DNA from 3 places in the Streptomyces sp. NPDC001549 genome. Region 1 is predicted to be linked to each of the others. Evidence: riboswitches for the same ligand, from Rfam matches in the RefSeq annotation. Region 1 holds a riboswitch; each other region holds the start of a gene.
What was found. A riboswitch is a leader RNA that binds a small molecule or an ion and turns the genes downstream of it on or off. The one in region 1 is predicted to bind thiamine pyrophosphate.
Positions count from the first base shown of each region.

Region 2: it holds a riboswitch for thiamine pyrophosphate, as region 1 does, so the genes downstream of both, thiO (glycine oxidase ThiO) here and ACFY04_RS27710 (thiamine ABC transporter substrate binding subunit) in region 1, are expected to answer to the same signal.
Region 3: it holds a riboswitch for thiamine pyrophosphate, as region 1 does, so the genes downstream of both, thiC (phosphomethylpyrimidine synthase ThiC) here and ACFY04_RS27710 (thiamine ABC transporter substrate binding subunit) in region 1, are expected to answer to the same signal.

Region 1 is NZ_JBIAVJ010000019.1:94,142-104,155, reverse strand. Features, by position in the region: gene whiG (RNA polymerase sigma factor WhiG) at 1-377, shown strand, start outside; gene ACFY04_RS27750 (TetR/AcrR family transcriptional regulator) at 430-987, shown strand; gene ACFY04_RS27745 (M23 family metallopeptidase) at 1,021-1,491, opposite strand; gene rpsB (30S ribosomal protein S2) at 1,742-2,647, shown strand; gene tsf (translation elongation factor Ts) at 2,783-3,619, shown strand; gene pyrH (UMP kinase) at 3,782-4,561, shown strand; gene frr (ribosome recycling factor) at 4,655-5,212, shown strand; gene ACFY04_RS27720 (phosphatidate cytidylyltransferase) at 5,212-6,285, shown strand; gene rlmN (23S rRNA (adenine(2503)-C(2))-methyltransferase RlmN) at 6,379-7,491, shown strand; TPP riboswitch at 7,551-7,660, shown strand; gene ACFY04_RS27710 (thiamine ABC transporter substrate binding subunit) at 7,744-8,844, shown strand; gene ACFY04_RS27705 (ABC transporter permease) at 8,940-10,014, shown strand, end outside.
Region 2 is NZ_JBIAVJ010000001.1:295,417-305,430, reverse strand. Features, by position in the region: gene ACFY04_RS01455 (deoxyribonuclease IV) at 1-206, opposite strand, end outside; gene pknB (Stk1 family PASTA domain-containing Ser/Thr kinase) at 216-2,132, opposite strand; gene ACFY04_RS01445 (thiazole synthase) at 2,451-3,245, opposite strand; gene thiS (sulfur carrier protein ThiS) at 3,251-3,451, opposite strand; gene thiO (glycine oxidase ThiO) at 3,448-4,626, opposite strand; TPP riboswitch at 4,624-4,735, opposite strand; gene ACFY04_RS01430 (NAD(P)/FAD-dependent oxidoreductase) at 4,817-6,037, shown strand; gene ACFY04_RS01425 (Rv2175c family DNA-binding protein) at 6,233-6,598, shown strand; gene thiE (thiamine phosphate synthase) at 6,684-7,319, shown strand; gene metF (methylenetetrahydrofolate reductase [NAD(P)H]) at 7,462-8,376, shown strand; gene ACFY04_RS01410 (hypothetical protein) at 8,427-9,296, shown strand; gene ACFY04_RS01405 (phytoene desaturase family protein) at 9,301-10,014, opposite strand, start outside.
Region 3 is NZ_JBIAVJ010000021.1:53,567-63,580, reverse strand. Features, by position in the region: gene hisC (histidinol-phosphate transaminase) at 1-828, opposite strand, end outside; gene ACFY04_RS29335 (LacI family DNA-binding transcriptional regulator) at 1,190-2,305, shown strand; gene ACFY04_RS29330 (metallophosphoesterase) at 2,591-3,919, shown strand; gene ACFY04_RS29325 (hypothetical protein) at 4,068-4,886, shown strand; gene ACFY04_RS29320 (DUF4240 domain-containing protein) at 4,932-5,516, shown strand; gene thiC (phosphomethylpyrimidine synthase ThiC) at 5,627-7,414, opposite strand; TPP riboswitch at 7,409-7,554, opposite strand; gene ACFY04_RS29310 (YibE/F family protein) at 7,594-9,093, shown strand; gene ACFY04_RS29305 (SsgA family sporulation/cell division regulator) at 9,196-9,645, opposite strand; gene ACFY04_RS29300 (IclR family transcriptional regulator) at 9,743-10,014, opposite strand, start outside.

The DNA of each region.
Region 1 (10,014 bases):
GGGAGATGGGGATCGGGGTGGAGGATCTCCACACCGTCTTCAGCCAGTTGTCGCTGGCCAACGTGGTCGCCCTGGAGGAGCTGCTGCACGTCGGCGGGGAGGGCGGCGACCGCCTCTCGCTGATGGACACCCTGGAGGACACCGCCGCCGACAACCCGGTGGCGGTGGCCGAGGACCGCGAGCTGCGGCGCCTGCTGGCGCGGGCCATCAACACGCTGCCCGAGCGGGAGAAGACCGTGGTGACCCTCTACTACTACGAGGGCCTCACGCTGGCCGAGATCGGCAATGTCCTCGGCGTCACCGAGAGCCGGGTCAGCCAGATCCACACCAAGTCCGTTCTGCAGTTGCGCGCAAAGTTGGCAGATGTGGGGAGGTGAGCTTGCGCCACCTCCGTACAGTGGATGCGTGCCCAGGATTCGAGCGGCCTCCGTGGCCGAGCACCGGTCGATGCAGCGCGGCGCCCTCTTGGACGCTGCCCGGTCCCTGCTGTCCGAAGGCGGGACGGAGGCGCTGACCTTCCCCGCCCTCGCGGAGCGCACCGGGCTCGCCCGGTCCTCCGTGTACGAGTACTTCCGCTCCCGCGCCGCCGTGGTCGAAGAACTGTGCGCAGTGGACTTCCCCGTATGGGCCGCCGAGATCGAAGCGGCGATGGAGCAGGCCCCGTCGCCGGAGGAGAAGATCGAGGCCTACGTACGCAGCCAGTTGGGGCTGGTGGGCGACCGGCGGCACCGGGCGGTCGTGGCCATCTCGGCCAGCGAGCTCGACGCGGGGGCCCGCGAGAAGATCCGCGCGGCCCACGGCGGTCTCGTGGCGATGATCGTCGAGGCGCTGAGCTCCCTGGGGCACGCGGAGCCGCGGCTGGCCGCGATGCTGTTGCAGGGGGTCGTGGACGCTGCTGTGCGGCGGATCGAGCTCGGCGCGGCCGAGGATCCCGCCGTCGTGACGGAGGCCGCCGTGGCCATGGCCCTGCGGGGCGTCCAGGGCTGAGGTCCCCCGGGGCTCCGCCCCGGATCCCGCACCTCAAACGCCCGCGGCGCTGGACCCGGCCGGCAGGAGGCGGGGTGTCGGGCGGGGGAGGAGGCTCAGCGGGTTGAGATAGGTCTCGCCCGCCAGAAGACCCCAGTGCAGGCACGGCGCCGGGCAGTGCGAGCCCTCCGTCAGAACCGCCACCACCTGGCCTGCCGCGACCTGCTCGCCCTCCGTGACCAGGGGCCGGACCGGCTCGTAGGTGGTGCGCAGCCCGTTCGGCAGGGCCAGCGAGAGCACTCCGCGCCCGGCGACGAGCCCGGCGTAGTGGACCCGGCCGGCCGCGACCGCCCGGAGCTCCGCGCCCACCGGCGCGGACAGGTCCACACCGCGGTGACCGGCCGCGTAGGGGGTCGGCGGCGGGTCCCACCAGCGGGCCACCGACAGTGGGGCGGGCAGTGGGCGGACCCCGGGAGGAACCGACTGGGCCAGGGCCAGGAGCAGGCTGAGCAGCAAGGTCGTCATGGACCCCAGCGTCCCGCGCACCCCCGGGCCGCCGCTCCGGCCTGTGGACGGCCGCGGCGCTGTGGACAACGGCGTCACCCGGCATACCGCCGGGTCCCGTACACTTCTTGTGGCGATCCGGGTCACCGGGTCGACTTCGCACGCCCCGGCGCCAGGCTTAAACAGCCAGGTGACAGCGTCTCTCGGTCCCTCATGGGGGCAGGGCGCGGTGGGGCGTCAGGAACCAAACCGAGAAACCAAGGAGATGGCCATGGCCGTCGTCACGATGCGGGAGCTGCTGGAAAGCGGCGTCCACTTCGGTCACCAGACCCGCCGTTGGAACCCGAAGATGAAGCGCTTCATCTTCACGGAGCGCAACGGCATCTACATCATCGACCTGCTGCAGTCGCTGTCGTACATCGACCGCGCCTACGAGTTCGTGAAGGAGACCGTCGCGCACGGTGGCTCCATCATGTTCGTCGGTACCAAGAAGCAGGCCCAGGAGGCCATCGCCGAGCAGGCGACGCGCGTTGGTATGCCGTACGTCAACCAGCGCTGGCTGGGTGGCATGCTCACCAACTTCTCCACCGTCTACAAGCGCCTTCAGCGTCTGAAGGAGCTTGAGGCGATCGACTTCGAGGACGTCGCCGCCTCGGGTCTCACCAAGAAGGAGCTCCTGGTCCTCTCCCGCGAGAAGACCAAGCTGGAGAAGACCCTCGGTGGTATCCGCGAGATGTCGAAGGTTCCCAGCGCCGTCTGGATCGTCGACACCAAGAAGGAGCACATCGCCGTCGGTGAGGCGCGCAAGCTCCACATCCCGGTCGTCGCGATCCTCGACACCAACTGCGACCCCGACGAGGTCGACTACAAGATCCCGGGCAACGACGACGCGATCCGTTCCGTCACCCTGCTCACCCGCGTGATCGCCGACGCCGTCGCCGAGGGCCTCATCGCCCGCTCCGGCGCTGCGACCGGCGACTCGAAGCCGGGCGAGAAGGCCGCCGCCGAGCCGCTCGCCGAGTGGGAGCGCGACCTGCTTGAGGGCGAGAAGAAGGCCGACGACGCCGAGGCCGCCCCGGCCGAGGCCGCTGCCCCGGCCGCCGAGGCTGTCGAGGCTGTCGAGGCCCCGGCCGCCGAGGCCGTCGAGGCCCCGGCCGCCGACGCCGAGCAGGCCTGACCCACTGAGGGCGCCCGGCGTTCACCCGCCGGGCACTCGCAGTACGGACGATGACGGCGGGGGAGCCGCGCCAACAGCGCGGCACCTCCGCCGTTCACCCGTAGATCTACGACTTCGAGAGAGAATCACAGACTCATGGCGAACTACACCGCCGCTGACGTCAAGAAGCTCCGCGAGCTCACCGGCGCCGGCATGCTGGACTGCAAGAACGCGCTCGTGGACGCCGACGGTGACGTCGAGAAGGCCCAGGAAGCGCTCCGCATCAAGGGTCAGAAGGGCGTCGCCAAGCGCGAGGGCCGTTCTGCCGAGAACGGTGCGGTCGTCTCCCTCATCGCCGACGACAACACCTCCGGTGTCATCGTCGAGCTGAAGTGCGAGACCGACTTCGTCGCCAAGGGCGAGAAGTTCCTGGCCGTCGCCAACCAGCTGGCTGCCCACGTGGCCGCCACCTCCCCGGCCGACATCGAGGCGCTGCTCGCGTCCGAGATCGAGCCCGGCAAGACCGTCACCGCTTTCGTCGACGAGGCCAACGCCAACCTCGGCGAGAAGATCGTCCTGGACCGCTTCGCGCAGTTCAGCGGCGGCTACGTGGCTGCGTACATGCACCGCACGATGCCCGACCTGCCGTTCCAGATCGGCGTCCTGGTCGAGCTCGACAAGGAGAACGCCGAGGTCGCCCGCGGCGTCGCGCAGCACATCGCCGCGTTCGCCCCGCAGTGGCTGTCCGCCGAGGACGTCCCGGCCGAGAAGGTCGAGTCCGAGCGTCGCATCGCCGAAGAGGTCACCCGCGCGGAGGGCAAGCCCGAGGCTGCCATCGCGAAGATCGTCGAGGGTCGCGTCAACGGCTTCTTCAAGGACGCCACGCTGCTCGGCCAGGCGTACGCCCTGGACAACAAGAAGTCCGTCCAGAAGGTTCTGGACGAGGCCGGTGTCACCCTGAAGCGCTTCACCCGCATCAAGGTCGGCATCTGAGTCCGTCCGTACGCGACGGACACCGGACCCCGGTAGGGTCTGAGGCAGTCGTCCGCGCTTGCGCGAGACGACCGCAGATCTGACGAGGAGGCCATTGCCGTAGAGGGAACCGCAAGGACCCACCGGCAATGGCCTTCTTCGTATGTGCACGAGGAGATCTCCATGAATCAGGGCGTGGACCCCCACACCGCATCCGACGACAAGAGCGACCAGGACAAGAAGGGCCGCCGCTTCATGCTGAAGCTGTCGGGCGAGGCCTTCTCCGGTGGCGGAGGACTGGGCGTCGATCCCGACGTCGTCCACGCCATCGCGCGCGAGATCGCCGCGGTGGTCCGCGACGGCGCGGAGATCGCCGTCGTGATCGGCGGCGGCAACTTCTTCCGCGGCGCCGAACTCCAGCAGCGCGGCATGGACCGGGCCCGGTCCGACTACATGGGCATGCTGGGTACCGTCATGAACTGCCTCGCGCTCCAGGACTTCCTGGAGAAGGAGGGCATCGACTCCCGCGTGCAGACGGCCATCACCATGGGCCAGGTCGCGGAGCCGTACATCCCGCTGCGTGCCGTGCGGCACCTGGAGAAGGGCCGCGTCGTCATCTTCGGCGCCGGCATGGGCATGCCCTACTTCTCCACCGACACCACGGCCGCCCAGCGCGCCCTGGAGATCGACGCCGAGGCCCTGCTCATGGGCAAGAACGGTGTCGACGGGGTCTACGACTCCGACCCGAAGAAGAACCCGGACGCGGTGAAGTTCGACGCGCTGGAGTACAGCGAGGTCCTCTCCCGCGACCTCAAGGTCGCCGACGCCACCGCGATCACGCTCTGCCGCGACAATAAGCTGCCGATCCTTGTTTTCGAGCTCCTCGCCGAGGGCAATATCGCCCGCGCCGTCAAGGGTGAGAAGATCGGCACGCTCGTGAGCGACCAGGAAACCCGGGCCTGAGCAGTCCGCTGCCGGACCGAGCGAGCCGCAGGCCGGCTCGCCGGCCCCGCCCGCCCGCCTGAACCATCCATATCTGACATGCAGGAGCACGTGGTGACCGAAGAGATCCTCCTCGAGGCCGAGGAGAAGATGGAAAAGGCCGTCGTCGTCGCCAAGGAAGACTTCGCCGCGATTCGCACCGGCCGTGCGCACCCGGCGATGTTCAACAAGATCGTGGCGGAGTACTACGGCGCCATCACGCCCATCAACCAGCTCGCCTCCTTCTCGGTGCCCGAGCCGCGCATGGCGATCGTGACCCCGTTCGACAAGAGCGCCCTGCGCAACATCGAGCAGGCGATCCGCGACTCCGACCTCGGTGTCAACCCGAGCAACGACGGCAGCATCATCCGGGTGACCTTCCCCGAGCTGACGCAGGACCGCCGCAAGGAGTACATCAAGGTCGCGCGCACCAAGGCCGAGGACTCGAAGATCTCGCTCCGCGCCGTCCGCCGCAAGGCCAAGGACGCCCTTGACAAGCTGGTCAAGGACAAGGAGGCCGGCGAGGACGAGGTGCGCCGCGCGGAGAAGGAGCTCGACGACACCACCGCGAAGTACGTCGCGCAGGTGGACGAGCTCCTGAAGCACAAGGAAGCCGAGCTCCTCGAAGTCTGATGAACGACACTTCCTGGCAGCCGGAGCCGGTTCCGGCGGGTCCCGCATACGATGCGCAGGTGGGCCCGCACACTCGGCCCATGCCCATCGTGCCCGATGCCGCCGGCCGTGACTTCGACGACCGGGAAGCACGCGATCGGGGGGTCGCCGCCGACAGCGGCCCCCTCTTCCGCGCCGATACGCCGCCGCAGGAGCCCATGCCCAGCCCCCCGCCTCCGCATGCCCAGCAGCCGCAGGACGCCTCGCCGCCGCCGAAGAAGCGCGCGGGCCGGGATCTGCGTGCCGCCATAGGGGTGGGCGTGGGTCTCGGCGCGGTGATCTTCGCCTCGCTGCTGATCGTCAAGGCCGTCTTCGTCGGCGTCATCGTCGTCGCGGTCGTCGTCGGCCTGTGGGAGCTCACCTCCCGGCTGCAGGAGCAGAAGGGCATCAAGGCCCCCCTGGTCCCGCTCGCGGTCGGCGGCGCCGCCATGGTCATCGCCGGATACGTCCGGGGGGCCGAGGGCGCCTGGGTCGCCATGGCCCTGACCGTGCTGGCGGTCCTGGTGTGGCGGATGACCGAACCACCCGAGGACTACCTCAAGGACGTCACGGCGGGCGCCTTCGCGGCGTTCTACGTGCCCTTCCTGGCCACCTTCGTCGCGATGCTGCTCACCGCCGACGACGGTCCCCAGCGCGTGATCACCTTCCTGCTCCTGACCGTGGTCAGCGACACCGGGGCCTACGCGGTCGGCTGGCGCTTCGGCAAGACCAAGCTGGCGCCGCGCATCAGCCCCGGCAAGACCCGCGAGGGACTGTTCGGCGCGGTGGCCTTCGCGATGGCGGCCGGCGCGCTGTGCATGGAGTTCCTGATCGACGGCGGCTCCTGGTGGCAGGGCCTGCTGCTGGGCCTCGCGGTCGCGGTCAGCGCCACCCTGGGTGACCTGGGCGAGTCGATGATCAAGCGGGACCTGGGCATCAAGGACATGGGCACCCTGCTGCCGGGACACGGCGGCATCATGGACCGGCTGGACTCCCTGCTTCCGACGGCCCCCGTGGTGTGGCTGCTGCTGGCGGCCTTCGTCGGCACCGGCTGACCTGCGAAAAGGCGTCGCAGGACGCCGGGCGGTTACTCTTGCAAGGCGCGCTGCTTCTGCGGCGCGCCTTTCGTCTTACAAGGAGTACCTGCCATGGCCCGCCCCGTTCCGGGAGAGCTCACCTTCGTCGCCCCTCGCGGAACCAAGAAGCCGCCCCGGCACCTTGCCGACCTGACCCCGGCCGAGCGCCGCGAGGCGGTCGCCGCGATCGGCGAGAAGCCGTTCCGGGCCAAGCAGCTCTCCCAGCACTACTTCGCCCGGTACGCGCACGACCCGGCCGAGTGGACCGACATCCCGGCCGGCTCGCGGGAGAAGCTCCAGCAGGAGCTGCTGCCGGACCTGATGAGCGTCATCCGGCACATCTCGTGCGACGACGACACCACCCGCAAGACCCTGTGGAAGCTGCACGACGGCACGCTCGTCGAGTCCGTGCTGATGCGCTACCCCGACCGGGTCACCATGTGCATCTCCTCGCAGGCCGGCTGCGGCATGAACTGCCCGTTCTGTGCCACCGGCCAGGCGGGCCTGGACCGCAACCTGTCCACCGCCGAGATCGTGCACCAGATCGTCGACGGCATGCGCGCGCTGCGCGACGGCGAGGTCCCCGGCGGCCCGGCGCGGCTGTCGAACATCGTCTTCATGGGCATGGGCGAGCCGCTCGCCAACTACAACCGCGTGGTCGGCGCCATCCGCCGGCTCACCGACCCGGAGCCCGACGGCCTGGGCCTGTCGCAGCGCGGTATCACCGTCTCCACCGTCGGCCTGGTCCCGGCAATGCTGCGCTTCGCCGACGAGGGCTTCAAGTGCCGTCTGGCCGTCTCGCTGCACGCGCCCGACGACGAGCTGCGCGACACCCTCGTCCCCGTGAACACCCGCTGGAACGTCCGCGAGGTGCTCGGCGCGGCCTGGGAGTACGCCGAGAAGTCCGGCCGCCGGATCTCGATCGAGTACGCCCTGATCCGCGACATCAACGACCAGGCCTGGCGCGGTGACCTCCTGGGCAAGCTGCTCAAGGGCAAGCGTGTGCACGTCAACCTGATCCCGCTCAACCCGACGCCGGGCTCCAAGTGGACCGCCTCGCGGCCCGAGGACGAGAAGGCCTTCGTGGAGGCCATCGCCCGCCACGGCGTGCCGGTGACCGTACGGGACACCCGTGGCCAGGAGATCGACGGCGCGTGCGGCCAGCTGGCCGCCTCGGAGCGCTAGATTCCGCTTCTGTTCGATGCGATTCGGCCACGGGGTACCCTGTGGCCGAACCAAATTTCATATTCCGACAGGGGAGCGCCACAGCGCTGAGAGTGCGGTATCCGTCATCCGCAGACCCTCTGAACCTCGCCCCGGTCATTCGGGGTAGGAAGTTCGGTCACCACTCTTGCTGTTGCGCCCTGCCCGGCGTCCGCTCTCGCAGCGCCGGGCAGGGCCGCGTCTTCTCCTGGACATCCCAGGAGGAATTCACCAATGAGCACCACCAAGAAGCTGGCGGGCGTCGCACTCGCGGCCGCGCTGGGCGTGACCACGCTCAGCGCCTGCGGCGGCGGCGACGCCAAGGACAAGGCCGCGGGCGCGAGCGACGCCCCGAAGTCCAAGACCGTCACGCTCGTCTCCCACGACTCCTTCAACGTGACCGACACGGTCCTCAAGGAGTTCGAGCAGCAGAGCGGCTACACGGTCAAGGTGCTGAAGTCCGGGGACGCGGGCGCCGCGCTGAACCAGGAGATCCTCACCAAGGGCTCCCCGCGCGGTGACGTCTTCTTCGGCGTGGACAACACCCTCCTCTCGCGCGCCCTCGACAACGGCATCTTCACCCCGTACGAGGCCAAGGGCCTGGCCGAGGTGAAGCCCGAGTACGTGCTCGACAAGGAGCACCGCGTCACCCCGATCGACTCCGGTGACATCTGCGTCAACTACGACAAGGCGTACTTCGCCGAGAAGAAGATCGCCCCGCCGCAGACGCTGGACGACCTGATCAAGCCGGAGTACAAGAACCTCCTGGTCACCGAGAACGCCGCGACCTCCTCGCCCGGCCTCGGCTTCCTGCTCGCCTCCGTCGGCAAGTACGGCGAGGACGGCTGGAAGGACTACTGGAGCAAGCTGAAGGCCAACGGCGTCGAGGTCGTCGACGGCTGGGAGCAGGCCTACAACGAGCGCTTCTCCGGTTCCGCGGGCGGCAAGAAGGCCAAGGGCGACCGCCCGCTGGTCGTCTCCTACGCCTCCAGCCCGCCGGTCGAGGTCCTGTACGGCGAGCCGCAGCCGGCCGAGGCCCCCACGGGCGTCTCCACCGGCACCTGCTTCCGCCAGATCGAGTTCGCGGGTCTGCTCAAGGGCGCCAAGAACGAGGAGGGCGGCAAGGCCCTGGTGGACTTCCTGGTCAGCAAGAAGTTCCAGGAGGACATGCCGCTCCAGATGTTCGTGAACCCCGTGACGAAGGACGCCGCCCTGCCGGAGCTGTTCACCAAGCACGGCGTGGTGGTCGAGAAGCCGGAGAACGTGGCTCCCGAGACCATCGCCAAGAACCGTGAGCAGTGGGTCAAGGCATGGACCGCGCTCGTCGTGAAGTAAGCGGTACCAAGGAGCCGGGCGTGGCGCCGGGGGACGCCGCGCCGGGCTCCGGCCCCCGCGAGGGGGCGCGGGCGACCGCCGTGCGGCTCGCCCTGATGGCCGTCCCCCTCGCCTTCTTCGGGCTGTTCTTCGCCTACCCCGTCGCCGCGATCGTCGGGCGCGGCCTGAAGACCGGCGAAGGGTGGCAGTTCGGCCGGTTCGCGGAGGTGCTGTCCCGGCCCGATATCGCCGACGTGCTGTGGTTCACCACCTGGCAGGCGTTCGCCTCCACCCTGCTCACCCTGCTGATCGCACTCCCCGCCGCGTACGTCTTCGCGCGCTTCGAGTTCCCGGGCAAGCAGCTGCTGCGCGCCGTGGTGACCGTTCCCTTCGTGCTGCCGACCGTGGTGGTCGGCACCGCCTTCCTCGCGCTGCTGGGGCGGGGCGGCCTGCTGGACGAACGGGTGGGCGTCCGGCTCGACACCACCGTCTGGGCGATCCTGCTCGCGCACGTCTTCTTCAACTACGCCGTTGTCGTCCGCACGGTCGGCGGGCTGTGGGCCCAGCTGGATCCGCGCCAGGAAGAGGCCGCCCGGGTGCTGGGCGCCGGGCGGTTCACGGCCTGGCGGCGGGTGACGCTGCCCGCGCTCGCCCCGGCGGTGGCCGCCGCCTCGCTGATGGTGTTCCTGTTCACCTTCAGCTCCTTCGGCGTCGTACTGATCCTCGGCGGACCCTCGTACTCCACCTTGGAGGTGGAGGTCTACCGGCAGACCGCGCAGCTCCTGGACCTGCCGACGGCGGCCGTCCTGACGATGGTGCAGTTCGCCGCGATCGGCGCGATCCTCGCCGTGCACGCCTGGACCGTCCGCAAGCGCGAGACCGCGCTGCGGCTGGTCGATCCGGGCCGTACCACGCACCGGCCGCGCGGCTGGGCGCAGCGCACGCTGCTGGGCGGGGTGCTGCTGACCGTCGCACTGCTGATCGTGCTGCCGCTGGGCGTGCTGGTCGAGCGGTCCTTCGGCACCCCCGGCGGCTACGGCCTCGGCTACTACCGGGCCCTGCAGGACGCGGGCGCCGGTGGCGGGACCTTCCTGGTGGCCCCGCTGGAGGCGATCTGGAACTCCCTGCAGTACGCGTTCGCCGCCACCGCGATCGCCCTGGTCATCGGGGGACTGGCGGCCGCGGCCCTGA
Region 2 (10,014 bases), on a different contig from region 1:
GCGTGCACGTACGCGGGGATCGACTCGGCCGCGCACTCCGCCCGGAACCGTTCGTCCTGCGCCGGATTGCCGACCGGGGTGGCCCAGCCGCGCGGATTGGCGACGAAGACCTGGACGGCCTCCGCCCCCATCTCCCGGGCGTAGGTCAGGCCGACCGAGGCGAGCCCCCCGGCAACGGGGACGTGCCCGCCCACTGGATTGCGCATCATTACGGCTTACAGCCCCTTGGTCTTGATGGCGATCGTGCTGCCCTCGGGGGCGGTCTGCCCGGCCGGCACCGACTGGGTGTCGACCGTGTTGCTGAAGGAGATCAGCGGCCGGTCCACCTTCACCTTGAAGCCGGCGGCCTCCAGCGCCTTGCGGGCCGCGTCCACGTCCTGGCCGGTCACGTTCGGGACCGGGATCTGCCGGGGGCCCTTGGACACGGTCAGCGTGACCGTGTCGCCGGCCGCGGCCTGGGTGCCGGCGCCGACCGACTGGTTGGCGACCGTACCGGCCGCGAAGGGAGCGTTGACCTGCTCGGGAGCCGTAGCGACCTTGAGGCCCAGGGCCTCCAGGGTCGCCTTCGCCTGATCGGCGGGGATCCCGGTCACGCTCGGCACCGGCACCGGGCGGCCCTTGCTGACGACGAGCGAGACCGCCGTGTCGGGCGCCCGCTTCTCGCCGCCCGCCGGATTGGTGCTGATCACCGAACCCTGGGCGATGTCCTGGCTGAAGGCCTGCGTCACCATGCCGGGCGCCAGCCCGGACTGCGTCAGCTCGGCGCTGGCCTCCTCCAGGGGGCGGCCCTTCAGGTTGGGCACGGCCACGAGCTCGGGGCCGCGCGAGATGGTGATGGTCACCGCGTCGTTGCCGCGGATCCGCCGGCCGCCCGGGGGATCGGTCTTCATCACCGTCCCGCGGTCGAAGGCGTCGCTGAACTTCCGGTCCACCCCCTTCACCCCGAGCCCGGCCGAGGACAGCTGGGAGCGGGCCTGCGCCTCGGTCTTGCCCAGCAGGTTGGGGACCTTGGTGAACTGCCCGGAGTTGATGTACCAGACGCCGGCCCCGAGCCCCAGCGCGAGCAGTACGCCCGCGATGACGAGCAGCACCCCGCGACGGGGCCGCCGCGCGAGGGCGGCCGGCCGGTGTGCGGGCGGGGCGGGCGGCGCCGGAGGCATCTCCAGGCGGGAGGTGTGCTGCACGGGCTGCTGCGCGGCCACCGGACGCGGGATCACCCCGGTACGGTCCTCGGCGGACGAGCGCTCCTCGGCGCGCGCCTGCGGGGGTACGGCGTCCAGCTCGGCGTCGCTGAGCAGCGCGCGGGCCTCACGGGTGAGGCCGAGCAGGGCGGCCGCGTCGTAGGGGCGCAGGTCGGGATTGCGGGCGGCGGCCTGCGCGACCAGCTCGTCGAGCCCGACGGCGAGCCCCGGGACCACGGCGGACGGGGGCGGAACGTCCTCGTGCAGGTGCTGGTAGAGCACCTGCGCGGCGGTGCCGCCGAGGTGGGGCTTGGAGCCGGTGAGCATCTCGTAGAGGACGACACCGCAGGCGTAGACGTCCACGCGGGTGTCGGCGATGCCGTTCTCGATCTGCTCGGGGGCCAGGTAGGAGACGGTGCCGAGGACGGAGCCCGTGGTGTTGGTCACCGAGTCGACCGAGCGCACCAGCCCGAAGTCCGCGACCTTCACCCGGCCGTCGTCCCCGATCAGCACGTTCTCGGGCTTCATGTCGCGGTGGACGAAGCCGGCCCGGTGGGCGGCGCCGAGGGCGGCGAGGACCGGTTCGAGGACGTCGAGGGCGGCCCGCGGCTGGAGCGCGCCGCGCTCGCGGAGCACGTCGCGCAGGGTGCAGCCGGAGACGTACTCCATGGCCAGGTACACGTACGGCCCGTCCGTGCCCTGGTCGAAGACGGCGACCACGTTCGGGTGCGCGAGCCGGGCGACGGACTTCGCCTCGCGGATGAACCGGTCGACGAAGGCGGCGTCGGCGGCGAGGGCCGGGTGCATCACCTTCAGGGCGAGCACGCGGTCGAGGCGGGTGTCGAGGGCCCGGTAGACCGTGGCCATGCCGCCGGCCGCGATGCGGGCGTCGATGCGGTAGCGGCCGTCGAGCACGCGCCCGACGAGGGGGTCATCCAGGGTCGTATCCACCCGCCGATTCTACGAGCCGCCGCGCGGCGGCCGTCCTGGGCGGGTCGCCTTGCAGCGCACCTGTGACGCTGGGCGGGGCGGGGGCTGCGGAAGGCGGGAGCGGACGGGGCGGGGTCGGGCGAGGTGCGGCGGGGGTTTCGGGGGGCGGGTCGGTCGGTCAAGGGTGGCCGAAGGCCATCACGCAGTGACGCGACGTAGGGGCGCCCTTGAGGGACCGGCCCGACACGGAGGGACGATGGGACTGACGGGAAACCCCCCAAGACCTCTCTGATTCCGCCCTAGGGGCTTCCGGCCACCGAAGCCGCCGCCCCGCCCGCCTCAGAACGCCGGCCGCTCCGGGTCCAGGGTGGCGCGGCCTTCCGTGGGGGAGGAGGCTTCGGCGAAGCGGCGTTGGGGGATGCGGCCCGCGCGGAAGGCCAGGCGGCCCGCCGAGACGGCGTCGCGCATGGCCGCCGCCATGAGGACCGGCTCCTGCGCGCGGGTCACCGCCGAGGCCAGCATCACCGCCGCGCAGCCCAGTTCCATCGCCAGGGCCGCGTCGGATGCCGTGCCCGCGCCCGCGTCGAGGATGACCGGGACCGACGCGCGCTCCGTGATCAGCTCGAAGTTGTGCGGGTTGCGGATGCCCATGCCGGACCCGATGGGGGACCCCAGCGGCATGATCGCCGCGCAGCCCACGTCCTCCAGCTTCCGTGCGAGCACCGGGTCGTCATTGGTGTACGGGAGGACCGTGAAGCCCTCGTCCACCAGGATCTCGGCGGCGTCCAGCAGCTCGACGCCGTCCGGCAGGAGGGTCCGTTCGTCCGCGACCACCTCCAGCTTGATCCAGTCCGTGCCGAGCGCCTCCCGGGCCAGCCGGGCCGTGAGGACGGCCTCGCCCGCCGTGAAGCAGCCCGCCGTGTTGGGGAGGACCGAGATGCCGAGCTTGGTCAGCACGGACAGGACGGAGCCCTGGACCGTGGGGTCCAGCCGCCGCATCGCGACCGTGGTGAGTTCGGTGCCGGACGCGACGAGGGCGCGTTCCAGGACGTCCAGGCTCGGGGCCCCGCCCGTGCCCATGATCAGGCGGGAGGTGAAGGTCCGCCCGCCGAGGGTGAAGAGGTCGTCCGCCATGCCGCTCAGCCCCCCTGTACCGCGGTCAGGATCTCGACCCGGTCGCCGTCGCCCACGACGGTGGCCGGCCACTGCCCGCGCGGGACCACGGTCTCGTTGAGTGCGGCGGCGACGCCGGAGGGGGCGGTGGTCAGGGTGGCGACCACCGTGTCGAGGGTGGCGCCGGCCGCGACCTCGCGCGGCTCGCCGTTGACGGAGATGGTCATGCGTACGACTCCTGACGTGCGGCGGAGAACCGGCGGGGGGTGAAGGGGCGCGCGATCTCCGGCAGTTCGCCGGTGGCCAGCAGCTCGGCGAGGACCTCGCCGGTGAGCGGGGTCAGCAGCACCCCGTTGCGGTAGTGCCCGGTGGCCAGGTGCAGGCCCGGCAGGTCGGTCGGGCCGAGCAGCGGGGCGTTGTCGGGGGATCCGGGGCGCAGTCCCGCCCGGGTCTCGGTGAGCGGGAGTTCGGTGATGCCGGGGATCAGTTCGTGGGCGTCGCGCAGGAGTTCGTAGACCCCGCCCGCGGTGACGGTGGTGTCCCAGCCGAGTTCCTCGCTGGTGGCGCCGACGACGAGTTCGCCGTTCTCGCGCGGCACCAGGTAGACGTGGCTGCCGCGTACGACGGCCCGTACGGTCCGCGACAGGAACGGCGCGTACGCCGCCGGTACCGTGAGCCGCAGGACCTGTCCCTTGACCGGCCGTACGGGGGCCACGACCTCCGGCGGTACGCCCGCCAGCCGGCCGGTGAACGAGCCCGCGGCGAGGACCACCTGGTCGGCGAGCAGCTCCGTGCCGTCGTCGAGGAGGGCGCCGGTCGCCCGGTCGGCGGTGGTGAGCAGCCGTTCCGCGCCGGCCCGGTGGAGGGTCACGCCGGCGCGTTCGCAGGCGGCCAGCAGGGCGGCCGCGAGCCGGCGGGGATCGACCTGGTGGTCGCCGTCGACGCGCAGGCCGCCGCGTACGCCCGGGGCGAGCATGGGCTCCAGGCGGCGGCACTCGCGGCCGGTGAGCCACTCGGACTCCAGGCCGCAGCGACGCTGCAGGGCGTGCAGTTCGCGCAGGTGGAGGCGGTCGTCGGAGTCGAGGGCGACGGCGAGGGTGCCGCAGGCGCGGTAGCCGATGTCCATGCCGCCGCTGGCTTCGGCGAGCTCGGCGGCGAAGTGCGGATAGCGTGCGGCGGAGGCGAGGCCGAGGCCCAGCAGGGCTTCCTCGCCGTAGTGCAGTTCGGTGACGGGGGCGAGCATGCCGGCCGCGACCTGGGCGGCGCCGCCCCCGGGTGCGGGGTCGGCGAGTACGGTGCTCAGTCCGCGCGTGGCGGCCCGCCAGGCGGTGACCAGGCCGATGATTCCGCCCCCGATGACGAGGACGTCGGATCCCTTCCGAGATGTTCGGGATGAGTGCATGGGCGTCCAGCCCCTCCCTTCGCCGGCATGACCCGGATCAGGTTCGTACGGTCGGAGGCCGGCCAGCCTCCCTCTCAGCCCGGTGCGCCGGACTCCCGCGATAGGTACGGTGGCCAGACTAACCCGGCGGTGGATGGCGGGTAAGGCGGCACCTATTCCTGACGGAGCGTCAGATGATTAGGGTGGCGGCGTGAGCGAGCAGACGGAACAGAATCAGCGCGGCATCGTGGTCGTCGGCGCCGGAATGGCCGGGGTCCAGACCGCGGTCGCCTTGCGCGAACAGGGCTACACCGGCCCCGTGACCCTGCTGGGAGCCGAACCCCACCAGCCCTACGACCGCCCCCCGCTGTCCAAGGCGGTCCTCCTCGGCAAGGCCGAGGACTCCGCCTTCGACGTGGACTTCGAAGGCCTCGACATCGACCTCAGGCTCGGCGTCGAGGTCACCGGACTGCGCGCCGCCGTCCACGAGCTGGACACCGAGGCGGGACCGGTCCCGTACGGGATCCTCGTACTGGCGACCGGCGCGCAGCCGCTGACCCTCCCCGGGACCGAGGGCGTCCCGGGCGTCCACCTGCTGCGCACCCTGGACGACGCGGCCCGGCTGCGCCCGGTGCTGGCCGCGTCGCCCCGGGCCGTGGTCGTCGGGGCGGGCTGGATCGGCGCCGAGTTCGCCACCGCGGCCCGGGAGGCGGGCTGCGAGGTCACCGTGGTCGAGGCGGCGGACCGGGTGCTGGCGGGGGCGCTGCCCGCCGAGGTCACCGAGCCGATGGCGCGCTGGTACCAGGAGGCGGGCGCGGAGCTGATCACCGGGGCGAAGGTCGCCGGGATCGAGGAGGGGCGGGTCCTGCTGGCGGACGGGCGGACGCTGCCCGCCGGCGCGGTGGTGGTGGGCATCGGCGCGCGCCCCGCCACCGGATGGCTGGACGGGACCGGCGTGGAGCGCGGCCCCGACGGCTCGGTCACCGCGGACGCGTACCTGCGGACCTCGCTGCCCGGGGTGTACGCGGTCGGCGACTGCACCTCCTTCCCGTCCGGGCGGTACGGGACGCGGCTGCTCGTGCACCACTGGGACAACGCGCTCCAGGGGCCGCGGACGGTCGCGGCGAACATCCTGGCCGGGGAGCCGGCCCAGGTCTACGACCCGGTGCCGTATTTCTGGTCGGAGCAGTTCGGGCGCTTCGTGCAGTACGCCGGACACCACGGCGGGGCCGACACCCTGCTCCTGCGCGGGGACCCGGCCGGTCCCGCCTGGTCGGTGTGCTGGCTGCGCGAGGGCGCGCTGGTCGCCGTCCTGGCCGTGGGCCGCCCCCGTGACCTGGCGCAGGGCCGCAAGCTCATCGAGACGGCGGTGCAGGTGGACCCCGCCAAGGTCTCCGACCCCGCGGTCCCCCTCAAGTCGGCCTCGGCCTGACGGCCGCCGGGCTCCGCCCGGATCCGGTCCTCAAGCTCCCCCGGCCACCGCTGGGAGGTGCCCCCCGGACGGGCTGGGAATCCAGCCCCGCCGGTGTTCGAGGACCGGGTCCGGGGCGGAGCCACGGTACGGGCCGCGACCCGGACGGGGTCGCCCAGGTACCGGCGGCCAGTCCGAGATGGCAGGCTTGTGCCTGTGACCGAGATTGACGCAAAGATCGATGCCCTTGTCCCCTCGTGGCTGTACCTCCCCGACATCGCGGAGATGCTGAACATCGAGGTGACCCGGGTCCGCCAGATGGTCAAGGAAGGGCAGCTCATCGCCGTCCGCCGGGGCGAGAACCGCTCCCTGCAGGTTCCGGCCCCCTTCATCGACGGCGACAAGGTCGTCAAGGGCCTCGTCGGTCTGCTGACCGTGCTGCGCGACGACCGTTTCACCGAGGAGGAGATCCTGGAATGGCTCTTCACCGAGGATCCGACCCTGCCCGGCACCCCCGTGCAGGCGCTGAGCGAGAATCGCGGCACGGAGGTGAAGCGCCGCGCTCAGGCGCTCGCCCTCTGACCTGATCGCCTTCGCTCCACAGCGGTGTACGGGCCCACGGCCGCGGCCCGGTCCGTACACCGCCTCCATCACGGGGGGTACACCCATGCAGCTGTCCGACGCCCGGCTCTACCTCTGCACGGACGCCCGCAAGCGCCAGGGTGACCTCCCCGCATTCCTCGACGCCGTGCTCTCCTCGGGTGTGGACATCGTCCAGCTCCGCGACAAGGGCATGGAGGCGGGGGAGGAGCTCGAACACCTCCACGTCTTCGCCGAGGCCGCCCGCCGCCACGGCAAGCTCCTCGCCGTGAACGACCGCGCCGACGTCGCCCACGCCATCGGCTCCGACGTCCTGCACCTCGGCCAGGGCGACATCCCCGTCCCCGCGGCCCGCGCCATCCTCGGCGAGCAGGTGCTGATCGGCCGGTCCTGCCACGCCGAGGACGAGGTCGACGCGGCCGTCGCCGAAGCCGGCGTGGACTACTTCTGCACCGGCCCCTGCTGGCCCACCCCCACCAAGCCCGGCCGCCACGCCCCCGGCCTGGACCTGGTCCGGTACGCGGCCTCCCTGGAGCAGGACCGCCCCTGGTTCGCCATCGGCGGCATCGACGGCTCGAACCTGGACGAGGTGCTGGACGCCGGTGCCACCCGCATCGTGGTCGTCCGCGCCCTCACCGAGGCCACCGACCCCGGCGCGGCCGCCGCGGAGCTCGCCAAGCGGGTCCGGGCCCGCCTCGGCTGAGTCCGGTCCGCCCGGACACCGGGCGGTCGCGTTACCCCGTATGGACGCCTTCCGGCCAGAGCCATCCCTCCAAGTGTCCAAAAACGTGTCCAAAACGTGGACAAGGCTTCGGTGTCCGCCAGGCCGCGTCTAACCTGCCCACATGGCCTCTGGTACCGCTTCCACCTGGTCGGATCGTGCACACACGGTCCGCGACCTCCTCGCGTCCGGGCGCTCGTACTCCTTCGAGTTCTGGGCCCCGAAGACGGAGAAGGGCGAACGCAACCTCTGGAACGCCCTGCGCCGGGTCGAGGCGGTATCCCCCAGTTTCGTCTCCGTGACCTACGGAGCCGGCGGCTCCACCCGCGGCGGCACCGTCAAGGCCACCCAGGAAATCGCCGCGGACACCACCCTCACGCCCGTCGCGCATCTCACCGCCGTGGACCACTCGGTCGCCGAGCTGCGCAATGTCATCGGACAGTTCGCGGACGCCGGGATCCGGAACATGCTCGTCGTGCGCGGAGACCCGCCGGGTGACCCGATGGGCGAGTGGGTGGCGCACCCCGAGGGCGTGCACTACGCCGCCGACCTGGTCCGGCTGGTCAAGGAGTCCGGCGACTTCTGCGTCGGCGTCGCTGCCTTCCCCGAGATGCACCCGCGTTCGGCGGACTGGGACACGGACATCCGGCACTTCGTGGACAAATGCCACGCCGGTGCCGACTACGCGATCACCCAGATGTTCTTCGATCCGGAGAATTATCTGCGGCTGCGCGACAGCGTCGAGAAGGCGGGCTGCGAGACCCCGATCATCCCCGAGGTCATGCCTGTTGTGGGTATCAAGCAGCTCGACCGACTGCCCCAGCTCAGCAATGCGGTCTTCCCCGCGGACGTGAAAGAGCGCATGCTCGCCGTCAAGGACGACCCGGCCGCTGTACGCTCCATTGGCATCGAGTTCGCCACGGAGTTCTGCGCGCGACTGCTGTCCGAGGGTGTCCCGGGGCTGCACTTCATCACGCTGAACAATTCCACGGCGACTCTCGAAATCTACGAGAACCTGGGCCTGCACCAGCGGGCCTGAGCGGCCGCCCCCCGTTCCCGCGCCGGCGGCCGTACCGAGAGGGGCCATGCATGGGAATGACGGTCCTCTACATCGCGTTCGGTTTCGTCGCGCTGTGGCTGCTTGCCGAGGTCCTGATGCAGTACAAGGCCCGGCTCCGCTGGCGCCTGCTCGCCTTCGCCGGCTTCCTCGGCGTGGTCGCCGGGGTGATACTGCCGTCGGTGCCGGTCATCGGCGCCGGCGCGCTGGCGTTCGCCGTGGGCCAGACCCTGGTGACACTGTCCTTCCGCAAGGGCTTCGTCGCCGGCTGGGCGCTGCGCCGCGGCGGGGAGCCCGTACGGCAGACGCGCCGCCGCCGGGCCGCGGGCACCAAGCAGGAGCCGGCCCTCCAGGTCACCGCGCTGCAGTACGGGGACGTCGACGGGGACAGTGCCGGCGACGGGGCCGCGGAGGAGCGGCCGTTCCGGGACGCACCCCCCGCGGTCTACAGCCCGGAGCCGGTCCCCGAGGAATCCGGGTCCTACGGGATACAGAGTCTCGCGCCCGAGGCCGACCGGACGGCGGCCTTCGCCTCGCCGTTCACCACGGCCGAGCAGGACGCCCACCAGTACGCGGCGTACTACGACCAGCAGAACCAGGGCGGCTACGACTACTCGGGCGGCTATCCCACGGGCGACCAGCAGCAGGTCTACGCCGCCTACTCGGACCCGTACATCGGCACCGGCGGCGGCATGGCCCCGCCCCAGCCGTACGACTACACCCCGTACGCCGACTACGGGCAGCAGCAGTACTCCACGGACACCCCGCCCGGCGGGGTCTGGGTCCCGCAGCAGCGGTCCACAGACGGGGCCGGCCAGTCCTACCCGATGGAGGACCAGGGCGAGCCGCCGCAGCAGTACCCGTACCCCCAGCAGGGCGGGTACGAGCAGTACCGCTACTGACGGCTCACTGCGAGCCGCGGAACTCCGCGCCCTCCACGATCAGTCCGGTCACCAGGGCCCCGGTCATCCCGGCGTGCGCCAGCCCGCCGCCGGGATGGGCCCAGCCGCCCGCCAGGTACAGCCCGGGCACGGCCGTGGTGTTGGCCGGATGGAGCAGCCGGCCCCCGGCCCCCGCGAGGGCGGGCGGGGGCACCGCGCCGCCCAGCGCACCGGTCGCCGCCTCGATGTCGGCCGGGGTGCGCACCTCGTGCCACAACAGCCGCTCCCGCAGCCCCTGTACGGCCTTCTCGGCGAGGTTCAGCAGCTCGGCGGGCTCCGAGGTCCCGGGCCCGGGCACGGCGCTCACGGTGACCGCCTCGTGCTCCTCGTCGGGCCGGGTGGCCGGATCGTCCGGGCGCATGACGGTGACCTGCGCCCCGGAGGCGTGGACCAGGGTGCGGTGCACGGCGGTGGCGGGACGGGGGCCGCGCAGCGCGAGCAGGAGCGTGATCCGCCCCGGTACGCCGTCCCCGCGGGCGGGGACCGCGTCCGGCGGCCACGGCAGGGAACCGGCCGGCAGCTGCCGGGGGTCGATCCCGCACACGACGGTGTCGGCGGCCGCCTCGGTGCCGTCGGCCAGCCGCAGACCGGCCGCCCGGCCGTCCGTGACCAGGACCTCCCGGACCTCCGCCCCGAAGACGAAGGCGACCTTGCGCTCCAGACAGCGCTCGTACACGGC
Region 3 (10,014 bases), on a different contig from region 1:
GACGCGGCCCATCAGCTCGTCCTCGGCGCGCAGCGAGGCCACCGCCGCGTCCTGCGCGAGCTGGCTCACTCCGAAGGGCACGGCCGTCTTGCGCAGCGCCGCCGCCACCGGCTCGTGCGCCACCGCGAAGCCGACCCGCAGGCCGGCCAGCCCGTACGCCTTGGAGAACGTACGCAGCACGGCGACGTTCGGGCGGTCGCGGTAGAGCTCGATGCCGTCCGGTACATCCGCGTCGCGCACGAACTCGCGGTACGCCTCGTCCAGGACCACCAGGATGTCCGAGGGCACCTGGTCCAGGAAGCGCTCCAGCTCGGCGCGGCGCACGGCCGTACCGGTGGGGTTGTTGGGGTTGCAGACGAAGATCAGCCGGGTCCGGTCGGTGATCGCCGCGGCCATCGCGTCCAGGTCGTGCACGTCGCCGTCGGTCAGCGGGACCCGCACCGAGGTCGCGCCCGAGATCTGCGTGATGATCGGGTAGGCCTCGAAGGAGCGCCAGGCGTAGATCACCTCGTCGCCCGGGCCGGCGGTCGACTGGATCAGCGACTGGGCCACACCGACCGAGCCGGTGCCCGTGGCGATGTGCTCGACCGGCACGCCGAAGCGCTCGGCGAGCTCGTTCACGAGGCCGGTGCAGGCCATGTCGGGGTACCGGTTGAAGTTCCCGGCCGCGGCGACCGCGGTCTCCAGCACGCCCGACAGCGGCGGGTACGGGTTCTCGTTCGAGGACAGCTTGTACGCGACAGGCCCTCCCGCGGCAGCCGGCTTGCCGGGCTTGTATGTCGGAATGCCGTCCAGCTCGGCGCGCAGCTTCGGGCTCTTCTCGCTCACCGCAGGTCCTCCTCGACCGTCCCGTACGACGTCGCCGTCGACTCAATACTGCTCACCTTATGAGGATTCCGCCGTTCCGAGAATGGGGGCGCCAGGAATGCGGGGGAGCGCACGCATATATGCGCGCGCCGGTGGCCTGCGCCGTGGCGCGCATCCCTCGTGCAGGTGAGTTGAGAACGGCCCGAGATCGCATCGTTTTGGCATGCCCGGACCCGACGACAAGCTCCACACTCACCCTCAGCGATCAAACACCTTCATTTCCAAGGTCATTGGGGGTGGCGAACCATGCAGAAACGTGCCTGTCAACGCCTGCATATGCACCCAGACCACCCTCCCCACCGAGCCCTACTATCGGCTCGCGATGACAGCAGCAGGGAAGCATCAGGTGAGCCGGACCGAGACCACCCGGCGGGCCGCCGGCCGACAGGGCCGGGCCGGCATCAGGGACGTGGCCGCAGCGGCGGGCGTCTCCATCACAACCGTCTCCGACGCGCTCAATGGCAAGGGACGGCTGCCCGACGCCACCCGCCGCCACGTTCGCGAAGTGGCCGACCGGCTGGGCTACCGCCCGTCGGCCGCCGCCCGCACCCTCCGTACCGGCAAGTCCGGCCTCATCGGCCTGACCGTGACGACGTACGGGGATGAACCTTTCACCTTCACCGAATTCGCCTACTTCGCCGAGATGGCCAGGGCCGCCACCTCCGCCGCGCTCGCCCGCGGCTACGCCCTGGTCATCCTCCCCGCCACCTCCCGCCACGACGTGTGGTCCAACGTCGCCCTCGACGGCACCGTCGTCATCGACCCCTCCGACCACGATCCCGTCGTCACCGAACTGGTCCGCCAAGGTCTGCCCGTGGTCTCCGACGGCCGCCCCGCAGGCTCCCTCCCCGTCACCGCCTGGGTCGACAACGACCACGAGGCCGCCGTACTCGGCCTGCTCGACCACCTCGCCGCCGCCGGCGCCCGCCGGATCGGACTGCTGACGGGGACCACCACCGACACCTACACCCGGCTCTCCACGACCGCCTACCTCAGCTGGTGCGAGCGCGTCGGCCAGGACCCCGTCTACGAGTCCTACCCCGCCCACGACCCGTGCGCGGGCGCCGTCGCCGCCGACCGGCTCCTCGCCCGCCCCGACCGGCCCGACGCGGTCTACGGGCTCTTCGACCCCAACGGCACCGATCTGCTCGCCGCCGCCCGCCGCTACGGCCTGCGCGTCCCCGAGGACCTGCTGCTCGTGTGCTGCAGCGAGTCCACCGTCTACGCCAACACCGAGCCGCCCATCACCACCCTGTCCCTCAAACCCCGCCGCATCGGCACCGCCGTCGTACAGCTCCTCATCGACGCGATCGAGGGAGTGAACACCGGACGCCCTGTCGAGCAGGTCGTCCCGACCGAACTCATCATCCGTACCTCGTCACAGCGCAGGCAGCCCCGCACGACCGTCAGCCCGCCCCGTTCGCCGGCCCAGGACTGACCGACAGACCGTCCGGTCGGCCTGCCGAAGGACCGACCGAGGACCGTCCGAGGACCATCCGACGACCGACCGAGCCCCGACCAAGGACCGGCCGAGGATTTCAGCAACGCCGATATCGGGAGAAAGCGGTAGGAACGATCGGCTCCGCAAAGGATTCACCACCCCTGGTGCGTCACAGAGCGCGAGCCGCATTCCTATGATGGGCGCACGACATCACGGACCCTCCTCCCTGGAGGTCAGGAGGGTCCGCAGGTGTACGGCAGCGCGACGGTGGTGGAGGGGTCGATGACTCAGGGGGCCGGTCAGGGACCCGCGATGCGGACGGACACGCTGCGGGACTTCCGGGTTCCCGTCACCGAACCCGCCCTGTACGCCGTATCCACGTCCACCGGGCTGCCCGGCGAGCCTCCGGTGTACGGCGAGTACCCCGCGTACTACGAGGACGGCGCGCCGAACGTGCCCCCGCAGCCGGGCTACCCGCCGCAGGCGCCCGCACAGCAGCCGGCCGCACCGCAGGCGCCCGCACAGCAGCCGGCCGCACCGCAGGCGCCCGCGCACCAGCCGGCCGCACCGCAGGCGCCCGCACAGCAGCCCCCGTACCCCGACACGCGCCTCCACGCACGCCCCGACGCCGAACCGGCCCACGCGACGGCCCAGGGCCCTGACGAGGACGACCTGGAGGGCTACACCCCGACCTACCGGGACCTGCCCGTCATCGGCCGCGGCGCACTCGGCGGCCCCGGCGACACCGTCCAGGTCCAGTACGTGCCCCAGGACCACGCCGCGGGCCCCGGCCCGCTCTACGTCGTCGGCGACGTCCACGGCTACCTCGACGAGCTCGTCACCGAACTCCACGCCCAGGGTCTGATCGACGCCGAGCGCCGCTGGTCCGCCGGCAATGCCCGGCTCTGGTTCCTCGGCGACTTCACCGACCGCGGCCCCGACGGAATCGGCGTCATCGACCTCGTCATGCGGCTGTCCGCCGAGGCCGCCGCCGCCGGCGGCTACTGCAAGGCCCTGATGGGCAATCACGAACTCCTGCTCATCGGTGCCAAGCGGTTCGGCGACACCCCGGTCGTCTCCGGCGCCGGCACGGCCACCTTCCAGGCCGCCTGGCTCCTCAACGGCGGCCAGCGCACCGACATGGAGCGCCTGCAGGACGTCCACCTGCAGTGGATGTCCCGCCTGGACGCGGCCGTCCTGGAGGAGGGCCACCTGCTGCTGCACTCCGACACCACGGCCTACCTCGACTACGGCGACTCCGTCGAGGACGTCAACGACACCATCCACGAGCTCCTCAACCGGGGCGACGCCGACATCACCTGGGACCTCTTCCGCAAGTTCACCAAGCGGTTCGCCTTCCGCGACGAGGGGACCGGCCCGGCGGCCGTACGCGAACTCCTCGACACCTACGGCGGCAGCCGCGTCGTCCACGGGCACAGCCCCATCCCGTACCTGCTCGGCGAAGTGGGCACCGAGGACGGCGACGAGTCGCGCGGCCCCGAGGCCGTGGACGGCCCGCACGTGTACGCGGAGGGTCTCGCCATCGCGATGGACGGCGGGGTGACGATGGCGGGCAAACTGCTTGTCGTACAACTCCCGCTGAGCGACTGAGAGCTTACGGAGAGGGGTATTTCCGGAAAGCCCCTGTCACGGCGTGGCGTGGGCGCTCTACCATCGCTCTATCCGTAGCAGGCTCTCCTCCGTTTGTGCCGGCGCCCGGGTCTACGCGGGCATACCGGCTTCTACGGAGCATCGGGGGATGCACATGACCAGCGCTCCGCACCTGCTGACCGAAGACCGGCCGGAGTTCGATCGGCTCGTCGACGAGGCGCTGCGCGCCGCGCACGAGCGGCCCGAACTCGCCACCCTAGGCGAACGGCTGAATGCCGAACAGCTGCGCACCATGGCCCAGGGGGCCAGCGCCCTGCTGGCGGCCGCGGCCGCCGCCGAGTACGGCCACTACGTGAAGGTCCGCGAGGAACGACGCGACGAGGTACTGAACGGGCCCGGCACGACGGGCGACGAGTACGGCGCACAGGGCGGCGGTGGCGGCGCGGGCATCAGCGCCGTGGTCGCGGTCCTCGCGCCGGTCCTGGCGGGCACCGCCATGCTGATCTTCCTGCTCGTGGGCTACATCCTGAAGATGATCGAGCCTGAACCGGCCTTCGCCGAAACCATGCTGACGGCGGGTTGGCTCTTCGGCGGGCTCACCGCGGCCGCCCTGCTCGTCGCCGTGATCGGACTGCTGGTGACGGCCGTCCGCAACAGCGCGACCGAGGTGGCGGCGGACGAGACGGAGGCGATACCCGACGAGGTCGCACGGGCCCGCGAGGCCTGGCGGCACGCCCTGCTGGAGCGCGGCATCATGCCCTTCCTGCGGGACGCGCTGGCCGACCCGAGCGCAGGCCCCGGCTTTCCCACCCCCCGCACACCGGCGGCCGGCCGCATCCCCAACCTGGGGTACAGCCGTCCCGACTTCACCAGCCCGGGATCCCCGTCGGAGAGCCCCCGGCCCGGCTACACACCTCCGGACTTCACGAGTCCGGACTTCGGCGGACCGGAACACGAACCGGAGTGACGCCCGGCGCGGGGTGTCCGGCGCGCGCAGGGTTGTCATACCGGGATGGCACAGTCCACCGCCATGGACATCGACCGTTTCTGGCACATCATCGAGTCCGCACGATCCTCGGCCGCCACGGCCGGAGTGCCCTTCGACGAGGCCTTGGTGAGCCATCTCGCCGACTGCCCGGCTCAGGAGATCCTCGAGTACGCGGAACGCTTCGACGAGGTGCACGACGCCTTGTACCGCTGGGACGTGTGGGCTGCGGCGTACCTCGTCGGCGGCGGTTGCTCCGACGACAGTTTCATGGACTTCCGGGCAGGCGTGATCGCACTCGGCCGCGAGTGGTACGAGCGCGCGGCCGCCGATCCGGACAGCCTTGCGGGGCACCCGGCCGTCGTCGGGGCGGCACGGGCCGACCGCGACGAGACCCTGTTCCACGAGGAGGTGAACTACGCCGCCGCCGGCGCCTTCGAACGCGTCACCGGTGATGCGGACGCCTTCTACGCGGCCTGGGCCGAGCACCGGCCCGAGCGTGAGCCGGACACCGCAGCGGTCGACATGGGCGAGGACTTCGACTTCGACGACGACGGCGAGATGCACCGGCGGCTGCCGCGGTTGGCGAAGCTCTGCCTGGGCCCGAGCTAGTGCTGTGACCGGGCCAGGCCCGGGCTCGGACGACGGGACGGGCCCGCGGCTCCCCCCATGGGTCGCGGGTCCGTCCCGTGCCGTTCTTGTGCTTCTTGTGCTTGCTGCGCTCAGTCGGCCAGCGGCAGGTAGACGCGGCTGCCCGAGGCCGCGAACTCGGCGGACTTCTCCGCCATGCCGGCCTGGATCTCCTCCGCCTTCAGGTCGCCACCGTGCTCACGGCGGATGTCCTGCGAGATCTTCATCGAGCAGAACTTCGGACCGCACATGGAGCAGAAGTGCGCGGTCTTGGCCGGCTCCGCCGGGAGGGTCTCGTCGTGGAACTCGCGGGCCGTGTCCGGGTCGAGGGCCAGGTTGAACTGGTCCTCCCAGCGGAACTCGAACCGCGCGTCGGACAGGGCGTCGTCCCACTCCTGCGCGCCCGGGTGCCCCTTGGCCAGGTCCGCGGCGTGCGCCGCGATCTTGTACGTGATGACGCCGGTCTTGACGTCGTCGCGGTTGGGCAGGCCCAGGTGCTCCTTGGGCGTGACGTAGCAGAGCATCGCGGTGCCCCACCAGGCGATCATCGCGGCGCCGATACCCGAGGTGATGTGGTCGTACGCGGGCGCGACGTCCGTGGTCAGCGGGCCGAGCGTATAGAACGGCGCCTCCTCGCAGATCTCCTGCTGGAGGTCGATGTTCTCCTTGATCTTGTGCATCGGGACGTGGCCCGGGCCCTCGATCATCGTCTGGACGTTGTGCCGCTTGGCGATCGTGTTCAGCTCGCCCAGCGTCTTCAGCTCGGCGAACTGGGCCGCGTCGTTGGCGTCCGCGATCGAGCCGGGGCGCAGGCCGTCACCGAGGGAGTACGTGACGTCGTACGTCGCGAGGATCTCGCAGAGCTCCTCGAAGTTCGTGTAGAGGAAGTTCTCCTTGTGGTGCGCCAGGCACCACGCGGCCATGATCGAGCCACCGCGCGAGACGATGCCGGTCTTGCGGCGGGCGGTCAGCGGCACGTAGGGCAGCAGCACGCCGGCGTGGACCGTCATGTAGTCGACGCCCTGCTCGGCCTGCTCGATGACCGTGTCCTTGTAGATCTCCCAGGTCAGGTCCTCGGCGCGGCCGTCGACCTTCTCCAGCGCCTGGTAGAGCGGGACGGTGCCGATCGGGACGGGGGAGTTGCGCAGCACCCACTCGCGGGTGGTGTGGATGTTGCGGCCGGTCGAGAGGTCCATGACCGTGTCGGCGCCCCACTTGGTCGCCCAGGTCATCTTGTCGACCTCCTCCTCGATGGAGGAGGTGACCGCGGAGTTGCCGATGTTGGCGTTGACCTTCACCAGGAACCGCTTACCGATGATCATCGGCTCGATCTCGGGGTGGTTCACGTTCGCCGGAAGCACGGCGCGACCTGCGGCGATCTCCTCGCGGACGACCTCGGGGGAGACGTTCTCGCGGATCGCGACGTACTCCATCTCCGGGGTGATCTCGCCACGGCGGGCGTACGCGAGCTGCGTGACGGCGGCGCCGCCCCGGCCGCGGCGGGGCTGGCGGGGCCGGCCCGGGAAGACCGCGTCGAGGTTCTTGAGGCCGCCGCGCGGCGAGGTGTGCTTGATGCCGTCGTCCTCGGGGCGCACGGGGCGGCCCGCGTACTCCTCGGTGTCCCCGCGGCTGATGATCCAGTTCTCGCGCAGCGGCGCGAGGCCGCGGCGGACGTCGGTCTCGATCTGCGGGTCGGTGTACGGACCGGACGTGTCGTAGAGCGTCACGTCCTTGCCGTTGGTGAGGTGGACCTGGCGGACCGGCACCCGGAGGTCGGGGCGGGAGCCCGCCAGGTATCCCTTGTGCCAGCCGGGCTGGCGCTCGGTCTGGCCGTCGGCGTCCTGGCTGACGGCAGGCGTGCGTGCGTCCTGAATGGTCATGAGACCTGATCTCCCTACGCCGGCATTACCCGGTAACAGGTTCGGCGGTCGACGCAGCCTCTTCCCGTACGCATCTGTGATGCTCGTACGGTGATCAGCGTCCTCTCAGCCCGGTGCTCCGAGCTCCCGCGTTGTGCAAAGGTGCCCCCACGCTAGCGTCATCCATGGCGTGCTGAACAGTGGGCCCCCTCATCTCTTGCGATGATCTGCTGGTGACGCCCTCGCCGCAGCCCCCCATCGAGCACACAGAGCCCCATGGCCACAACGGCCACGCGCATGGGAGCCCCGGACCGTCCGACGGGCACGCGGACGGCCTCCCCGACAGGCCGTCCGACGGCCGTTCCGGCGGTGGCTCGGACGGCCACCTCCCGGGTCAGTCCCATGGCCACGGCCACGGCCACAGTCATGGCCACGGCCCGGCGGCCCCCGTCTCGAAGCACCTGCGCAAGGTCATCGCCGCCGTACTGATCCCCTTCGCCGTGGCCGTCTTCGCGGGCATGGTGGTGCTCTGGCCGGGCGGCGCCCCGGGCCACGAGCGCACGGGGGTGGGATTCGACCGGCAGACCCAGCAGGGCGTGGTCACCTCGCTCGAACAGGTCGACTGCAAATCCGTGAACGCCGCCCAGGTACCGACGACCGCGGCTCCCTCCACTCCCGAGGGCCGCCAGGCGCAGGCCGAGCAGACCGGCGAGTGCAAGAAGGCCACCGTCGAGGTCACCAGCGGCCCGGACAAGGGCCGCACCTTCGTGGAGGTCGTCCAGCCTGGCGCGCCACGGCAGTTGGAGGACGGCCAGGAGGTGGTGGTGGCGTACGCGCCGGACGCCCCCCGTGACCTCCAGTACTCGGTGATCGACGTGAACCGCAAGCTCCCGATGGCGCTGCTGGCCGGCATCTTCGCGGCCGCGGTCGTCCTCGTCGGGCGGATGCGCGGGCTGTTCGCGCTGGTCGCTCTGGTGGTCAGCTTCGGCGTGCTGACCCTCTTCATCCTCCCGGCCATCCTGCAGGGTTCGAACCCGCTGGTCGTCGCGGTGGTCGGGGCGAGCGCCATCATGCTGATCGCGCTCTACATGTGCCACGGGCTGACCGCCCGTACCTCGGTGGCCGTCCTGGGCACGCTCGTTTCCCTGTTGCTGATCGGGCTGCTCGGCTCCGGGTTCATCGACTGGGCGTTCCTCAGCGGCAACACCGACGACAACACCGGTCTGATCCACGGACTGTACCCGGACATCGACATGAGCGGTTTGCTGCTCGCAGGCGTGATCATCGGATCGCTGGGCGTGCTCGACGACGTGACGGTCACCCAGACGTCGGCGGTGTGGGAACTGCACCACGCGGACCCCTCGATGGGGCCGCGCGCGCTCTACCGGGCGGCCATCAGGATCGGCCGCGACCACATCGCGTCGGTGGTCAACACGCTGGTGCTGGCCTACGCGGGTGCCGCACTGCCACTGCTCCTGCTGTTCTCGATCGCGAACAGCAGCATGGGTTCGGTGGCCAACAGCGAGCTGGTGGCGGAGGAGATCGTACGGACCCTCGTGGGCTCGATCGGTCTGGTGGCCTCGGTCCCCGTGACAACGGCGCTGGCCGCGCTGGTGGTTTCCGCCGACCGACCGGGATCCCCGGCCGGTGCTCCGGCCACGGGGCCGGTCCGCGGCCGGGGCCGGCGGCGCAAGCGCTGAGCAGCCGATGGTCCGGCCGGTCGATCGGCCGGACCATCGGTCGGTCGGCCGGTCGGTCGGACCCGGTCAGCCGGTCGGACCCGGTCAGCCGGTCGGCCTCGGTCAGCCGGCGTTCTGTTCGTTCTGCTGCGATTCGGCGAGGATCTTGCCGAGAGCTTCGTCCAGGTTCTCCTCGAAGTCGCCCAGATTGCGCTCCTGTCCGAGCGGAACGATCCGGTCGGTGCGGTCGAGGAACGCGACGAGCGGCGCCGCGCTGGCGCGGAACAGGGCCCGGTCACCGCCGACCTGAAGGCGGATGTGGACGTCGGAGAGGTCCTCCGGGTGGGTGGGCGCGATGTGCACATCGCCGTCACCGCATGGCTTGTTGATGCCGTCGAGGAGGAGCTCCCGGCCGAACGCCCAGGTCACGGGCGCGTCTCCGGGAAGGTGGAAGGTCAGGCGGACTGCGTAGGGGTCGCGTGCGTCGTACCGGAGTTCCACCGGAATCCGGAACGAGAGCTCCTCGGAAACGAGGAAGCTCATCATGACCTCTGCCTGTACCGACTCGCGCATTGACTACCCCGCTGTAGTTGAAGTGGCCAGGAATGATCCCCCAGGACCCACTTGACAAGAGTGGTGGAAGCGGTAGCAGATCACAAGGAGTGAGTTTTCAGATACTGATAGAGAACGAGAGGGTGCTCAACAGCGCGCCTACTTCACTCCGTAGCCGATTGACTACATAGAGCAATCGTTCTTCTTGGTGGAGAGGTAGAGAAATGGCCATCGTCGCGACCGTATCGCCGGCCGTAATGGGGATGGCTGCGCAGATCGTGCCAAGGGCATATTCCTGGCGTTCGATCACCGGCTGCATTCGCCCGAGCGCCCCGATCCGGTTTTCCAGGGACCGGAGATCGCGGACGGTATAGGGGGTGATGGCCTCGA